DNA from 3 places in the Alkalibacterium sp. s-m-28 genome. Region 3 is predicted to be linked to each of the others. Evidence: predicted binding sites of a transcription regulator. Region 3 holds the regulator's gene; each other region holds the start of a gene.
The links. Region 3 encodes Rex, which represses fermentation and respiration genes when NADH is low (regulators of the CRP and FNR family bind a similar motif). Its sites were predicted from a motif close to TTGTGAANTANTTCACAA; they were not measured.

Region 1 (5,961 bases), on a different contig from region 3:
TCTTGTGAAAAATGACTGGGAAACCAGTCTTTTTTCAATGATTTTGTAGACAAAAGTAGGTCCTATGGGTAATAATAAGTAAGTATGACACAGGGGGTATAGCTCAGTTGGGAGAGCGCTTCGCTGGCAGCGAAGAGGTCGTCGGTTCGAGCCCGTCTATCTCCATTCAATTATTTAGCGAAACTACGCTAAGGAAAGAGGAATTGATGTGATATCTGAAAACCAGCTGCATATTACTCAATACACAGTCATACCACAGAATGTGAAGTATGGCTTTCTATTTAGTCTGGCACTGTTATTTGCTTCTCTGGCATTCTTATTCAATACCCCTCAGGAAATCATCACTGGACAGATTACGATCTTAACTTCTCCAGCCAATCTGACAACCGATTATTTTGCACTTTCAAACGTAGGCGCTACGCTTTTTAATTCTGCATTATTGACAGCGCATTCTATTGGTATAATCCGCCTGACGCGGGCGAAAGTCAACGGTCCGATTATTGCCGCTGTCTTTACAGTAGCTGCCTTTTCATTTTTTGGTAAAAACCTGTATAATTCCATGCCGATCGTTCTGGGTGCTTTTGCTTATGCAAGGGTAACGGAAGTCCCGGCAGAGAAATCCTTGCTGGCCGCTTTATTCGGGACAGCACTTGGACCGCTGGTGAGTGAAGTGACATTCAATATAGGTCTGCCGCTCCCGTTGGGTATTTTTTATGGATACTTAGTCGGATTTGTTGCTGGCTTTATCCTTCCGCCTCTGGCTAAGCACTTTGTCGGGTTTACAAAAGGTTTCAGTGTCTACAACGTTGGTTTCACCAGCGGTATAGTTGGAACAATTTTTACCTCACTTCTGAGAAGTACTGGTAGAGACATTGAACCCGTTTCAATGATATCCAGCGGAAACAATCAGCCATTTACTATCATTTTTTTAACTTTGTTTACTCTGATGCTAGTAGGGGGGCTGTATTTAAATTCCTGGACGCTGAATGGTTATGGCGCACTGATCAAGCATTCCGGCCAGCTGTCCACTGACTTTCTGACTACCAACGGATTCAGTGTTACCCTGATCAATATGGCACTGCTAGGTTTTGTCTCGACATTTTATGTGCTGTTTCATGGCGGAGAAATAAACGGACCGGCTATTGGTGGGATACTTACAGTTGTCGGGTTCGGTGCATTCGGGAAACACCTTCGCAATGTTCTTCCTATTCTCATAGGGGTCACCTTGATGGGATATATCAATGGATACGACATGAGTGCAACATCGGTAGTGATCGCAGGGTTGTTCGGGACGACGATCGCGCCTATAGCAGGTCGCTACGGCACGCTGATCGGTATTCTTGCCGGCGCACTTCACCTTAGTGTCGTCAGCAATACAGGGTATCTGCACGGTGGGATCAATTTATATAATAACGGGTTTGCAGGAGGCTTCGTAGCAGCCATTATGATTCCTCTGCTGGAAGCAATTCAGTATCAGCAGCAGAAGAGAAGACAGCTGAGAGAACCGGTGGATCCTGCGGAAGAAATTAGAGTAGAGGAACGCTGATTTATAATTTAACCTAAATTGAAAAGACGATAGTTCTTCCAGCTTAAAGAGGCCGGAAGGACTATCGTCTATTTACATTATTATTTAGGCAATTCACATTCATATTATTCTTCTACTGTACCTAGGACATCAATGTCATCTGGAAGTGCCAATGGATTTTCAGGATCGATTCGATCGTAGAACATGATGCCGTTCAGGTGATCGATTTCGTGCTGGACGACAATTGCCGGAAAATCTCTCAGTCGAATGCTCTGTTTTTTTCCGTCCAAGTCAAAGTAATCCACTTTAATCCGCTTGTGTCTCGGGACATAGCCTGGAACTTCGCGGTCGACAGACAGGCAGCCTTCTCCATCTGACAGGCAAGTCTGCTGGACAGAATGACTGATGATTTTAGGGTTGATCATCACAGCGCTGAACTCGGGGGTGCTGTCTTCTTCGTCTGCCGAAGGGACATGTACAGCAATCAGCCTTTTAGATACATCGACCTGGGGAGCTGCGATTCCCACTCCAGGTCTCAATTCATACTTTTCAGCAAGATCAGGGTCCTGACTGTTCTTTAAAAACTGAAGCATATCTTCTGCGAGCGACTTTACTTCAGGATCTAAAGGAAATTCAATTGTTTCAGCAATTTGTCTTAAAGTAGGGTGTCCTTCTCTAATGACATCTTTCATAGTTAACACGCATATAACCTCCAATGCTATTATTCTTTTCCTATTCTAACAAATATGAATAGGTCCCGCACCTCAAATATTCCTATAGTCAAAATAAAAGTATTCTAATAATAAATAGTGATCTGATTCACATGCGAAAAGCTGCTTATCCTTCCAATGATACAAAGACATAGCTCTAAGTTCTTTTATATAACAGATAAAATGCCTGTATTACTTTAACTCAATCAAGTTCCGGAGGGTATCGTATGAAAAAAGTATAACAGCGTGTTTGTTGTAGTTATCACAATGGGCTGTAATTGCTTTAATATCAAGGATTTATACTGCGACACTACATGAATATCGCTTGCATTAATTCATGAATCATGATAGATTTAGAAAGGAATGGATTAAAATGTAACAGGGGATATTATCTGTTATATTGAACTTTAAAAACAGAGAGGAATGGGTAATCTATGGCAAAGCAACCAGTTGATTACGAAGCATTACTAAGTACAATCGAAGCTTCGTTTCCGATGGTTCAAATTCTGGATAAAGATGGGAAAATCGTCAACGAAGACATTATGCCGGATTTATCTGATGATGAATTAGTAGAATTAATGAGAAGAATGGTGTGGTCACGTGTTCTTCATGATCGCTCAATGGCACTTGCCCGTCAGGGAAGACTAGGTTTCTATGCACCTACTATGGGGCAGGAAGCATCTCAGTTAGCAAGTCATTTTGCATTTAAGAAACAGGACTGGTTCTATCCTGGGTACCGTGATGTACCTCAGTTGATCCAACACGGTCTACCTGTATCACAGGCTTTTTTATGGTCTCGTGGACATGTAGAAGGAAACAATTATCCTGAAGATTTACACGCTATTCCACCTCAAATCATTATCGGTGCGCAATTTATTCAAGCAATGGGTAATGCCGTGGGACAGAAAATGGCTGGGAAAGAAGATGAAGTGACATTCACTTATACTGGTGACGGTGGATCTTCTCAAGGTGATGTATACGAAGGGATGAACTTTGCCGGACGTTACAAAGCACCTGTCGTATTCTTTATCCAAAACAATGGGTATGCGATTTCTACTCCTCGTGAGAAGCAGACTGCTGCTAAAACACTTGCTCAGAAAGCTGCTGCTGCAGGTATCCCTGGTGTTCAAGTTGATGGAATGGACCCACTTGCAGTATATGCTGTTACTAAACAGGCTCGTGAATGGGCTGCTGCAGGAAACGGACCAGTATTGATCGAAACAATCACGTCACGTTTCGGCCCTCACTCAACTTCAGGTGATGATCCTACACGTTACCGTGAACAGGAATCATTTGACTACTGGGAACAGAGAGATCCACTTATCCGCTTCCGTAACTTCCTGACTGAAAAAGGTCTGTGGTCAGAAGAACAGGAAGAAAAACTGATTGAAGAAACTAAAGAAGAAATCAAACAAGCTGCTAAAGAAGCAGATCAAGCTCCTAAGATGAAAATTTCAGACTTCCTGAAAAACATGTACAATGAGCCTGGTCAGAACATTACTGAGCAGATTGAGAAATACGAAGCAAAGGAGAGTAAATAATCATGGCGAATCTTACAATGATTCAAGCAATCACGGAAGCACTTGATCAGGAAATGGCCCGTGATGAAAAAGTCCTGGTTTTCGGTGAAGACGTAGGTAAAAACGGCGGAGTATTCCGTGCGACTCAAGGACTTTTCGACAAGTACGGTGAAGATCGCGTCAGTGATACTCCACTTGCTGAATCTGGTATCGGAGGAATGGCTTTTGGTTTAGCTGTTCAAGGTTTCCGTCCAGTTATGGAAATCCAGTTCTTCGGATTCGTATTCGAAGTAATGGATTCAATTGTTGGTCAAATGGCTCGTACCAGCTACCGTATGGGTGGAAAACTGCACCTTCCGGCAGTTGTTCGTTCACCATTTGGTGGAGGTGTACACACGCCTGAAATGCACGCAGACAGTCTTGAAGGACTAATGGCTCAGTCTCCTGGACTTAAAGTTGTTATCCCTTCAAACCCTTACGATGCAAAAGGTCTTCTAACTTCAGCAATCCGTGACGAAGATCCAGTTGTTTTCCTTGAGCACATGAAACTTTACCGTTCTTTCCGTGATGAAGTTCCTGAAGAACAGTACACTGTACCTCTAGGGAAAGCTGCTGTAGCTAAAGAAGGAACAGACGTAACAGTTGTAGCCTATGGTTACATGGTCCGTGAAGCATTGAAAGCTGCTGAACAGCTTGAAAAAGACGGCGTATCTGTTGAGGTGATTGACCTGCGTACTGTTTCTCCAATCGACTATGAAACTGTTGTAGCTTCTGTTGAGAAAACTGGTCGCATGGTCATGGTTCAGGAAGCTCAGCGCATGGCTGGAGTAGGAAACACGGTTATTTCTGAAGTGTCTCAACGTGCAATCCTTTCTCTGGAAGCACCTATCGGATTCGTTACAGCACCTGATACAGTTTATCCATTCGGACAAGCTGAAAACCAGTGGTTACCAAGTGCAACTGACATTACTGAAGCAATCAAAGAAGCAGTTGAATTTTAATATAATTTGATACAGTAACTCAAAAGGAACATTCTTTTTAACTCGATATAAGAGAATAGAAAGATTGTTCCTTATTGAGTAAAGTTAATTTCTTAAATGAAATCATTATAGAAGGGAAGAAAATTAATGGCTTTTACATTTAAACTCCCTGATGTTGGGGAAGGTATGGCTGAAGGCGAAATCGTTAGCTGGTTAGTTTCTGAGGGAGACACAGTTGAAGAAGGCGATTCGATTGCAGAAATCCAAAACGATAAATCAGTTGAGGAACTAGCTTCTCCAGTTGATGGAACAATCAAAAAATTCTTAGTTGAACCAGGTACAGTAGCTTCTGTAGGAGATCCAATCGTTGAGATCGACGCAGAAGGACATGAAGGTGGCGAGGAAGAAGCTGATTCAACTGAAGAAGTAGCTGAATCTGAAATGTCATCTGAAGAAACTGCTGCTGGAACAGAAGAAACAGATCCAGCAGGTTCAGAAGCTGCTACTTCCGGTGAGGTAGTTAAAACATCTGATCCGAATAAACGTGTACTGGCTATGCCATCTGTTCGACAATATGCGCGTGAAAAAGATGTAGACATCAGCCTGGTTGAAGCCACAGGTAAAGGTGGACGTACAACTAGAGACGATATCGACAGCTTCCTGCAAGGTGGCGGAGCATCTGCTGAATCTAAATCAGCTGATCAAGGGTCTTCTTCTGAAGAAGGTACTTCAACTGAAACTGAAAGCAAGCACATTCAACGTGTATCTTCAGAAGCGAAACCATTCAAATCTGGTCGTTCTGATGAAGAAACTAGAGAAAAAATGTCTACTACACGTAAAGCTATCTCTAAAGCAATGGTCAACAGTTCATTGACAATTCCTTCAGTATCATTGTTCGATGAAGTTGATGTAACTAAATTGATGGCTCATCGTACTAAATTCAAGACGATTGCAGCTGAGCAGGATGTTAAACTGACATTCCTACCATACGTTGTTAAAGCAATCATCTCAGTTATGAAGAAATTCCCAGCATTGAACTCATCTATCGATGATACAACTGATGAAGTGGTCTACAAAAACTACTTCAACATAGGTATCGCTGCAGATACTGAACAGGGATTATACGTACCAGTTGTTTCTGATGCTGACAAGAAATCAATGTTCGACATCGCTTCAGAAATTTCAGAACTTGGAGCTAAAGCTCACGAAGGTAAATTGAAATCCAG
Region 2 (5,961 bases), on a different contig from region 3:
TCTTCTGCTTTGCGGTACGTTCCATCTGAAGCTATTTGAGCTGCTTTCATCTCTACAAGAGGAGAATTACGGATTCTAGGCTTTAAGCCGACGGCTTTATCAAAAGGAATCACACTTTTTTCGCCTTCTTTTCGCATACGGTGGCGTTCAAATTCAACGGTTCCGAATGTAAATTGAAGCGTACGGTCAGGCACACTGTCAATCTCATATCCTTGTTCTTTGTAATCATGAAGTAATTCTAAATCAATCTGTTTAATAGCGGCACTGAGTAACTGTTGAGTGATACGTTGAAAAACCGTTTCTAAGGCTAATTCTGCTTCTAAAAGGGAAGAAGAATCCTTTAAAGTTGTGATGATTTCTGATATAATTTGATTCATAAGAAGACCTCTTTCTCTAGCGTTGTCGTTATCTCTAGATTAAGGGTCTTCTTTCTTTTTGTCTAGGTCGAATTTCCCCTCTTCCGACATTAATTTTACACATAGAAAAAGAACTTTGCCATGATCGTCTAACGAATCTTAGACAGGCAAAGTTCTTTTTACTCAGTTTGTCTGATATTTGTAAGTCTTAAGAATACGATTGGCATTTTCAACTCGTTCTGCCGTTGGTGGATCGATATGCTCCAGTTTGTAGGGAATACCGAGTTCCTTGTACTTGTATACACCCAGTTTATGGTACGGAAGGACTTCAACCTTCTCAACGCTGTCCAGCTGATCTATAAAGTCGCTCAACCGCTGCAGATACTCATCATAATCGGAGCGTTCAGGGACTAAGACATGTCTCAGCCACATAGGCACATTTACTTCTGACAAATAATTGGCCATATCCAGTATGCTTGTATTCGGATGCATCGTATATTTTTTATGAATCTCATTGTCGATATGCTTGATATCCATCAGAACAAGATCGGTATACTTCATTAACTCCTGAAAGCGACTGAAGAAAGGCTCATCATAAGTGAAGGGCTGACCACAAGTGTCTAAAGAAATATGAATGCCTTCTGCCTTCGCGAGCTTGAAAAACTCAATCAGAAAGTCGATATGCAGCAGGGGTTCTCCACCACTTACTGTAATTCCGCCTTCTTCACCCCAATAGTCCTTATAGTCGATCGCTTTTTCGAGCATTTCTTCGGGAGTGTACGGCGTGCCGCCTCCCATATTCCATGTATCGGGGTTATGGCAGAATTCACAGCGCATACGACACCCCTGCATAAACACCACGAATCTAATGCCTGGTCCATCCAGTGAACCGAATGTCTCGATCGAGTGTACATATCCTACTGTTTTTTCTGCCATTTGTTGTTCCCCCTATAAATAAGTCCCTTACCGACTTGTCTTACATATTGTCATGGAATGTTCTGCTCAGTACATCAAGCTGCTGTTCTCTCGTCAGTTTGATAAAGTTTACCGCATAACCAGATACTCGGATCGTCAGCTGCGGGTACTCTTCCGGATGCTTCATAGCATTTTCAAGCGTCTCACGGTTCAGCGCATTGACGTTCAGGTGGTGCCCACCTTTTTTGACGTATCCATCCAGCATTGCTGAGAGATTACGTTTTTGAGTCTCTTCTTCTTTTCCTAATGCCTTAGGAACGATAGAGAAGGTATTTGAAATACCGTCAAGCGACTGATCGTATGGCAGTTTCGCCACAGAGTTCAGACTTGCAAGAGCACCGTTTGTGTCTCTTCCGTGAAGCGGATTGGCGCCAGGTGCAAATGGCACGCCTGCTCTACGTCCGTCTGGTGTATTTCCTGTCTTTTTACCATATACGACGTTTGAAGTAATGGTCAGGATCGATGTTGTGTGTACTGCATTTCTGTAAGTTGGGTGTTTCTTAACTTTACTCATGAATGCTTTAAGCAGATCTACAGCGATTTGGTCAACACGATCATCATTATTTCCGTACTTAGGATAATCGCCTTCGATGATATAGTCGACAACTAGGCCACTTTCATCTCTTACTGTTTTCACGGTTGCATACTTGATGGCGGACAGAGAATCGACTGTAACTGAGAATCCGGCAATTCCAGTAGCCATAGTACGGACGATTTCGGAATCATGAAGAGCCATTTCGATACTTTCATAGCTGTACTTATCATGCATGTAGTGGATGATGTTCAGAGTATTTATATACATGCCTGAAAGCCAGTCAAGCATATCGTCGTATTTTTCCATTACTTCGTCATAATCCAGTACTTCAGAAGTGATCGGACGGAATTTAGGTCCGACCTGGGTTTTCTTCATTTCATCTACGCCGCCATTGATGGCATAAAGTAAAGCTTTTGCCAGGTTTGCACGAGCTCCAAAGAACTGCATCTGTTTACCAATCGGCATAGCAGACACACAGCAGGCAATACCATAGTCATCGCCCCACTCTTCACGCATGATGTCATCATTTTCGTACTGTACCGCACTGCTTATGATAGATACTTTAGAGCAGTAGTTCTTGAATGCTGACGGAAGCTTAGTTGACCACAGAACAGTCAAGTTAGGTTCAGGTGCAGGACCCAGGTTGCTCAGCGTGTTTAAGAAGCGGTAGCTGTTCTTAGTGACCAGGTGACGCCCATCGATTCCCACACCGGCAATCGCTTCAGTTACCCATGTCGGATCCCCTGAAAACAGTTCATTGTATTCTGGCGTACGAACGAATTTTACAAGACGCAGTTTCATGACAAAGTGATCGACGAGCTCTTGTGCTTCTACTTCAGTCATGATGCCATCTTTAAGATCTCTTTCAATGTAGATATCAAGGAAAGTCGATGTTCGGCCTAATGACATTGCGGCACCATTCTGTTCCTTGATTGCGGCCAGATAACCAAGATACAGCCATTGGAACGCTTCTACAGCAGTCTTGGCAGGGCGTGAGATATCAAATCCGTAAATGTTACCCAGTTCTTTCAATTCGTGAAGAGCCTTAATCTGATCGCTCAATTCTTCACGTTTACGGATAATATCTTCGCTCATCATAGCAGTATCTGACTGTGCTTTATCTGCTTCTTTTTCTTTTAGTAAACGGTCGACTCCATATAGCGCCACACGACGGTAGTCACCGATGATTCTTCCGCGACCGTATGCATCAGGGAGGCCTGTAATGACACCAGTGCGTCTTGCGTCTCGCATTTCAGGCGTGTATGCATTGAACACTCCTTCATTATGAGTCTTTCTCCAGTCTCTGAAGATATGAGATAGATAAGGATCTACTTCAAAACCATATGATTCAGCAGCCTGCTCCATCATTCGGATGCCGCCAAACGGCTGAAGTGAACGTTTGAATGGTTTGTCTGTCTGGAACCCGACAACTTTTTCTTTATCTTTAGTCAGGTAAGCCGGTCCATGAGAAGTAATTGTTGAAACAACAGAAGTATCCATATCAAGAACTCCGCCTGCTTCACGTTCTTTTTTGTTAAGATCCATCACTTGTTCCCACAACTCTTCCGTCTGTTTAGTTGGGCCTTCAAGGAATGACTCATCACCATCGTACGGTGTGTAGTTACTTTGAATGAAGTTACGGACGTCAATGGCATCTTTCCATTTCTTTCCTTTGAACCCTTCCCATAAAGTTTCCAAAGTCATCTCATCTGTGCGTTGCTTTTCCATAGTCGATTCTCCTTTGTCTTTCACGTTTTCTACATGTCCATTTTATCACATTAGCTCACTTTATACAAGTGAATCTTTGAACATTTAATGACGATTAGTAAGGAGATGGTTGTCCCGTTACACTTGTTCAATTTATCACAATGTGTTACAAAATGGACACAATTTCAATTTCTAGCAAGCGATTTCACTGTGTTATGATGTGCTTGTAAAAAGATAAAAACAATCCAAGTGTTGAGCATACAAGCTTTCTTCATTTTTCATCTTTATAAGACGGTAAAATTGGAGAAAGACTTATTTTAATCTAAACTTGCTCAATACTTCACTAACTAAATGGAGGGAACCCATTATGGTAAAAGTATTAGACAAAACTAATAAAGTAACAGATGTACAGAAAGATATCGATCAGTTAGTCACGAAGGCTAAAACAGCTCTCGATAATATGTACAAACTTGATCAGGAACAAATCGATAACATCGTGAAGGAAATGGCTCTGGCTGGTCTTGATCAGCATATGCCTTTAGCTAAGCTGGCTGTAGAAGAAACTGGTCGTGGTGTATATGAAGATAAAATCATCAAAAACCTTTTTGCTTCAGAATACATCTACCACAGCATCAAACATGATAAAACAATCGGTGTAATAAATGAGAACGTTCATGAAGGCACAGTTGAAATTGCTGAACCGGTCGGGGTCATTGCCGGAGTTACACCAGTAACCAATCCTACTTCCACAACAATCTTTAAATCTATGATTTCTATTAAAACAGGTAACCCGATCATTTTCGCTTTCCACCCTTCTGCTCAGAAATCCAGTTCAGCTGCAGCCCGTGCTGTTTACGAAGCAGCTGTTAAAGCGGGTGCGCCGGAAAACTGTATCCAGTGGATCGAAAAACCGTCTGTTGAAGCGACACAGACCTTGATGAAGCACGACGGAGTAGCTACTATTCTCGCAACTGGCGGATCAGGCATGGTTAAATCAGCATACAGCTCAGGAAAACCTGCTCTTGGTGTAGGTGCCGGAAACGTCCCTTGCTACATTGAAAAGACTGCAAATGTCAAACGAGCCACTAACGACCTGATTCTTTCCAAAACATTCGATAATGGAATGATCTGTGCTTCTGAACAAGCTGTCATCGCTGATAAAGAAGTATATGAAGAAGTGAAATCACAGATGATCGACAACGGATGCCACTTCCTGACTAAAGAGGAGCGCCTTAAAGTGGAACAGCTGATGGTATCAGAAGATAATCACTTGAATCCGGATATCGTCGGACGTTCAGCATATCAGATTGCTAAAATGGCAAACGTAAAAGTGCCTGAAGATACAAAAATTCTTATAGCTGAATACCCTGGTGTCGGAAGAGACTTCCCTCTCTCACGAGAAAAACTTAGCCCAGTACTGGCTGCCTACAAAGTCAGCAGTTCTGAAGAAGGAATCAAACGTGCTGAAGAAATGCTTGCGTATGGTGGTTTAGGTCACTCAGCAGTTATCCATTCCAACGACGATCAGGTTATCAGCGAGTTTGACCGCCGCATGAAAGCAGGCCGTCTGATTGTCAACGCACCGTCATCTCAAGGTGCTATCGGTGACATCTATAATGCTTATCTCCCTTCCCTAACTCTAGGATGCGGATCGTTTGGAGGAAACTCAGTGTCAACTAACGTCAGTACTATGCATTTAATCAATGTGAAGAAACGTGCGAAACGTACAAACAACATGCAATGGTTCAAGATCCCACCAAAAGTGTACTTTGAACGTAACTCTGTCCAGTATCTGGCTAAAATGCCCGACATCAAGAAAGCTTTCATTGTAACTGACCCTATGATGGTCGAACTGGGCTATGTTGACCGTGTACTGTATCACCTGCGTAACCGTCAGGATTATGTTCATTGTGAAATATTCTCAGATGTTGAACCGGATCCATCTAAAGAGACAGTTCTAAAAGGAGCAGAAGCAATGGCTGCTTTCCAGCCGGACGTCATCATCGCCTTAGGTGGAGGGTCTCCAATGGATGCAGCTAAAGGAATGTGGCTGTTCTACGAGCACCCAGATACAGACTTCAACGGCATCAAGCAAAAATTCATGGATATCAGAAAACGTGTCTACAAGTACCCTACTCTTGGAGAGAAAGCACAGTTCGTAGCAATCCCTACAACATCTGGTACTGGTTCTGAAGTAACGTCATTCTCCGTTATTACTGATACTGAAAAATCAACCAAGTATCCTTTGTCAGACTACGAGCTGACTCCGGATGTTGCGATCATTGATCCTCAGTTTGTCATGAGTGTGCCAAAAGTGGTTACAGCTGATACAGGTATGGATGTCCTGACTCATGCGATCGAAGCTTATGTGTCAAACATGGCCAACGA
Region 3 (5,961 bases):
TGAGCACCCATATTTTCGAATTTGTCATCCAGTTCAATTTCCTTTGCGATGGTCACCCCATCATTAGTGATTTGAGGTGCGCCGAAAGATTTGTCCAAGATAACATTTCTACCTTTTGGTCCCAATGTCACTTTAACTGTATCAGCTAGTTTATCTACGCCACGCAGCATTGCTGCACGTGCATTTTCAGAAAATTTGATTTCTTTAGCCATGGTAATAATCGCTCCTTCAATATTATTTTTTTTAATGAATCAGTGGTTCAAATTAGTCAACGATTGCAATAATGTCTGTATCTTTAACTACTAGATAATCGGTTCCTTCATACTTGATTTCAGAACCGGCATACTTTTCAAAGATAACCTGATCGCCGACAGAAACTGATACGTCAGCTCGGCTTCCGTTATCAAGAAGTTTTCCGTCTCCAACAGCTACAACCACTGCTGACTGCGGCTTCTCTTTTGCTGAATCAGGTAAAACTAATCCGCTTGCAGTTTTCTCTTCTTCTTTCTTCACTTCAAGAAGTACACGATTTCCTAAAGGTTTTAACATGATGCAATCCCTCCAAAATAGTAGTTTTAATTTTTCACTAAAGATATAGTGAGATGTGAGTGTTAGCACTCTCGACCTCCGAGTGCTAACTACATTACCTAGTATATTCAAAACTGTGATTTCTTGCAAGTCCTAACTTTAATTTTTTTTGAAAAATTTACCCGGTGGAAAACGGCTGGTTTTTGTGTTAAATTACTATATATTGTGGGAATATCAATTAAAGGATGAACAACATGTCAGTTAATGAAATAAATAAAAAAGCGGCTATTAACATGATCAGCTTGTTTCTTGCCGTGCAGCTTGTCTCTGCTGTAATCCCTCTCTTCTTACCTGAAGACATAGGGATTGTTGGGTTTCTTCTCCCTTCCATGGTGCTGTTTGCAATAGGCGCTATAGGCATGATCGTGATTGAGAGAAGAAAGCAGATGAGATTTGAATTCGAAGAGCGTTTCAGTCATAATCCTGTCAGAATTCTCTTATGGGGGCTGATCGGGATGTTTATCGCTATAGTCGTGCAGTCCTTCGCAAGTATTATTGAAGTAAACTTTCTGGGCTCTTCTATGGAGTCTGAAAACACTCAGTTTCTGATGGAAGTGGTTAGAAATTATCCGTTCTTTCTTCTCCTAGTTGGAGTAGCAGGGCCAGTAATGGAGGAATTTGTTTTCAGAAAAGCAATTTTTGGTCTTCTGATTGATCGGATTGGCGGCATTGGAGCTGCAGTCATAAGTTCACTGCTCTTTGCATTCATTCACTTTGACGGTCTGCTCCTAGTGTATTCTTCAATGGGACTGGTCTTTGCCTGGTTGTACTTTAAAACTAAAAACATATGGACACCAATTCTGGCACATTGTCTGATGAATGTGGCAGCTGTCCTGATCAACTTGTACTTTTCTTAAAAAGACGAGTAGTGTAGAAAGGATTTATAATGACAGAAAAACAAATCATGTTTCAAATTGCATTTAAGTATATTTTCTTCCTGTTGTTCATGTTCTTTACGATCGATTCAGTCGACAGCAGTGGATGGGGTTTTTTCTCTTTCTTATTTGCTCTCTTCGCTACAAAAGACTTTGTACAGGGTACAAGAATGGCTGCAGCGTATCTTCGCATCAAAAAAAGTAAAAATAACAGCAAATAAAAAAAATCTTCAAAGCTTACAGACCCAATCAAGGTCAGCTTTGAAGATTTTCTTTTTATTCATTATAAAATAAGTCGTTTAAGGGATTGTCATCTTCTTCAGGTTCAGTCTTCTGATCAAAGTCCTGGTAATAATTGATGAAGTAAATCAGTGTCTGCAATTCGTTTGTCAGGTCAACGTTGTGTACTCTGACTTCTTTTGGCACAGTCACACGGATTGGGGTGAAGTTCATAATACCTCTAACTCCGCCTTTGACCAGTTTATCCGCCATCTCCTGAGCTATTTCAGAAGGTACCGTGAGAATAGCTACATCGATCTGCTGCATTTCAAGCTGATCGACCATTTCATTGATATCGTAAATAGGTACGCCCTGGTGGATCGTTCCAATCAAATCATCTTTCACATCAAATCCGGCACTGATACGGATATTGTTGTTTCTGCGAAAATTATAGTTTAGCAAGGCTTGTCCAAGGTTACCGACACCAATCAATGCAACATTGGTCAAACGGTCCTGATTCAGTGTTTTACTGAAAAAATTCATTAAAGCTTCTACATCGTACCCGTAGCCTCTTTTACCTAAAGCTCCGAAATACGAGAAATCACGTCTGATTGTTGCACTATCCACTTTAACTGCTTCACTTAATTTAGCTGATGACACACGTTCTTTACCTGCCTCGTATAGGAAACGCAAATAGCGGTAATATAATGGCAGTCTGCGTGCAGTAGCTTTCGGGATTTTCTTATCAGCCATTGTCATTCTCCTCGTCTCAATTCATTTAATAAACAGCTTCTCTGGATCTTATCAAACTTTTCCAAAGGTGTATCTTTTCTTACCTTGTGTATTCATTCACAAACTTACATAGGATACCATTTTATATTATACCACTAATCCCAGTAAAATAAAGTAAATCGGGTCTGAATTTGTTAAATATTTCAATAATATTCAATAATTAATCGTTTATTATTGAACAAGTTTCGGAGAATGTAAAAAAGGGAACAAGCCTAAATCGTCCTCTGTCTGAGCCTTGCAGGTTTTTCAATTAGACTAGTTTATTCCTGCTCCTGTATGCTAAACTGTTAGATATTGACAGATGACTAGGTTAGAAAATGAGGAATAGTATGATACTTTTACACACGCAAAAAATAGCAAGACATTTCGGTGCTGAAACACTTTTCGATAATGTTAGCATGGAAATAAAGGAAAATGCCAGAATTGGTCTGGTGGGTAGAAATGGTGCCGGTAAAACGACCCTTCTTAACATCCTTTCTGGAAGAGAAGAACCGGATGAAGGCACCGTTCATAAGAAAAAAAACTGTACTATCGGCTATCTTGATCAGCATACCGGTCTGGAATCTGATCTGACTATCTGGGAAGAGATGGATAAACTAACCGAACCTATTAAACAGATAGAAAGAGAAATGCATGCTATCGAGCATAAATTAAGTGATGATTCTATCGATAAGCAGTCTGATAGCTATACGGATCTTTTGTCCAGGTATGATTTTCTGCAGCAGTCATTCAGGGAACATAACGGGTATGGCATCGAAAGCGAGATCCGTTCAGTACTTCATGGCTTCCGATATTACCCGGAAGATTATGATACACCTATAGCAAATTTGTCAGGGGGGCAGAAAACCCGACTTGCGCTGGCCAAACTTCTTCTTGAGAAAAAGGACCTTCTTATTTTAGATGAGCCGACCAACCATTTGGATATAGACACATTATCATGGCTGGAAAGTTACCTCCAGAATTATTCCAAGGCTCTTCTCATTGTTTCCCATGATCGGTATTTTCTGGATAAAGTCGTCAAAAATATATACGAAGTCAGTAGAGGCTCTGTAGAAAATTACCCGGGAAACTATTCGAATTATCTGAAACAGAAAGCTGAAAAAATCAAGCGTGAATGGAAAGTCTTCGAGAAGCAGCAGAAGAAAATGGCTAAACTGGAAGACTTTGTTAACCGCAACCTGGTCCGTGCTTCTACAACGAAAAGAGCCCAGGCTAGAAGGAAACAGCTTGAGAAGATGGATCCATTGGACAAGCCTCAAGGTGATGAAAAAAGTGCGCATTTCCAGTTCATTCCTGAACGAACTTCTGGTCAGGTCGTGCTTCAGACAGCTGATTTGACAATCGGATACGATTCGATTCCATTGTCCGAACATATCAATCTCGATATCCGCAAGGAAGATTCCATTGCAGTGGTAGGTCCTAACGGGGTAGGTAAAACTACTCTCCTGAAGACACTTTATAAATTGATTCCTTCAATCAGCGGAGAAATAAAGTATGGAACGAAAGTCGATATGGGGTATTACGATCAGGAACAGACAACTTTAAATGACAAGAAGTCTGTACTGGATGAGGTCTGGGATGACCATCCACTGCTGTCTGAGCAATCTGTGCGAACCTTGCTAGGATCCTTTCTATTCAGCGGGGAAGACGTCGATAAATCCATTTTTTCTTTAAGCGGTGGCGAGAAAGCCAGAGTTGCTCTGGCAAAACTAGCTCTCGAAAAAAACAATACACTCTTGCTTGATGAGCCGACTAACCACCTGGACATTGATTCAAAGGAAGTACTTGAGAATGCTCTGATCGATTTTGAAGGCACTTTGCTATTCGTCTCCCATGACCGCTACTTCATCAACAGGCTGGCTACAAAAGTCATTGAACTATCGGAAAAAGGAGCTACACTTTATTTAGGTGATTATGACTATTACCTTCAGAAAAAGGCTGAACTTGAGGCAATTGAGTCCATCGATTCTTCAAGTGACCTTACTGACACGACTGGTTCTCACTCTTTAGACAGCACGTCCGACCAGACCGCCAAACTGTCATTTGAAGCACAGAAAGAGCGTCAGAAAAAGGAGCGGAAACTCACTAGAGAAATTGAGCGAATCGAAAAGGAGCTCGAAGATTTGGAGGCTGCACTGCTGAAGATTCAGCACGAACTCAGCCAGCCGGAAACTTTCTCTGACAGTGTCAAAACAGAACGGTTATCTAATGAAAATGAGGCCCTTACCAGCAAGCAGGAAAATCTGCTGATTGAATGGGAATCACTGCATGATACGTTGGACAACCTGTAAAACGGACAAAAAGATACCTTAACTAGTCTCAACTGCGGAAAAGAGGATATGACTATGGATCAAATGGATTTGAAAATACTGCAGATTCTGCAGGAAAACGCCCGCGCATCTTTAAAAGAAATAGCCAGTGAGACCTATCTTTCCTCCCCTGCTATTTCTAATCGGATAGCTAAGCTTGAAAAAGAAGGATTTATCGATAAATACATGGCTCGAGTCAATTTAAAAAAACTCGGCTATCACATACAGGCATTCATTCAGCTTGACTTAAGCCCGAACCAGAAGAAGGATTTCTACCCTTACATCGAACATGTGCCTAATGTACTGGAGTGCAACTGTGTAACTGGCGATTTCTCGATGCTTATCAAAGTATCCTATCCAACAACTACAGAACTGGATGATTTCATCAACGACCTGCAGCAGTTCGGTAAGACCTATACACAGATTGTATTTTCTACTCCAGTTCCAACAAGAGGCCTGACCCTGCACGATTTTGACGAATAAGCTCTAAGAAAAAAGAGTGAAGTTGGAGTTGTTTTACGCCACATATCACACAAGCAATGAGGATTATCTGTTTAAGATGGGGACTCATTGCTTTTTTCTGTCCCTACGAGTACTAGCTGTGCTGGAGTCCGAAATTTACTAAGCAAACTAGAGTAGTCTGGTGATATTTTTAATTTATGACAACGGATTGCTAATCTATTGGTCAATTAGTGACCACTCAAGTGCTGCTGACTCAACGAGTAGGCAATTGTCGGTCATTTAATGCCCACTCAAATCTTAATGCTTGACCAGCGGGCAATTGTTTACCATTTAGTGCCCACTCAAACTTTACTCCTCAATGAGTGGGCACTAGTTTACTATTTAATGCCCATTCAAACTCTACATCTCAGCCAGTGGACAATAGTTGGTTATGCGTCTACTAAAGTAGACCATATCCATTCAAATATCCCTCTCAAAGTAGCGAAATTTATTTGCTCAGTTAAAAACTCCCTATGTAGCCCTTAAAAATGTAGCGACTGAAACTCAGTCGCTTCCTCTCGATATTAAAAATAGAATAAATAAGTAAAAAACCGTCGAGTCAGAACAGCTGACTCAACGGCGCAAAATTCATTTTTATTAAATTGCTTCTCGGTAAAAATCAGATATCATTACACTGACAAGCCCGGCTGTCCATTTAACGTAAAGTCCGAGTATTC

Region 1: the regulator Rex is predicted to act here: its motif matches at 2,486-2,503, upstream of pdhA (pyruvate dehydrogenase (acetyl-transferring) E1 component subunit alpha).
Region 2: the regulator Rex is predicted to act here: its motif matches at 3,718-3,735, upstream of adhE (bifunctional acetaldehyde-CoA/alcohol dehydrogenase).

Annotation. Positions count from the first base shown of each region.
Region 1 is NZ_BAAGIQ010000050.1:8,038-13,998, forward strand. It holds tRNA gene ACYQ4S_RS07805 (tRNA-Ala) at 93-165, shown strand; gene ACYQ4S_RS07810 (DUF1576 domain-containing protein) at 209-1,546, shown strand; gene def (peptide deformylase) at 1,651-2,226, opposite strand; gene pdhA (pyruvate dehydrogenase (acetyl-transferring) E1 component subunit alpha) at 2,670-3,776, shown strand; gene ACYQ4S_RS07825 (alpha-ketoacid dehydrogenase subunit beta) at 3,779-4,756, shown strand; gene ACYQ4S_RS07830 (dihydrolipoamide acetyltransferase family protein) at 4,883-5,961, shown strand, end outside.
Region 2 is NZ_BAAGIQ010000001.1:772-6,732, forward strand. It holds partial or broken gene ACYQ4S_RS00005 (ISLre2 family transposase) at 1-377, opposite strand, end outside; gene pflA (pyruvate formate-lyase-activating protein) at 540-1,292, opposite strand; gene pflB (formate C-acetyltransferase) at 1,333-3,594, opposite strand; gene adhE (bifunctional acetaldehyde-CoA/alcohol dehydrogenase) at 3,941-5,961, shown strand, end outside.
Region 3 is NZ_BAAGIQ010000016.1:7,560-13,520, forward strand. It holds gene groL (chaperonin GroEL) at 1-212, opposite strand, end outside; gene groES (co-chaperone GroES) at 265-549, opposite strand; gene ACYQ4S_RS03925 (CPBP family intramembrane glutamic endopeptidase) at 783-1,445, shown strand; gene ACYQ4S_RS03930 (DUF4305 domain-containing protein) at 1,475-1,684, shown strand; gene ACYQ4S_RS03935 (redox-sensing transcriptional repressor Rex) at 1,740-2,435, opposite strand; gene ACYQ4S_RS03940 (ABC-F family ATP-binding cassette domain-containing protein) at 2,804-4,765, shown strand; gene ACYQ4S_RS03945 (Lrp/AsnC family transcriptional regulator) at 4,820-5,266, shown strand; gene tsaD (tRNA (adenosine(37)-N6)-threonylcarbamoyltransferase complex transferase subunit TsaD) at 5,914-5,961, opposite strand, start outside.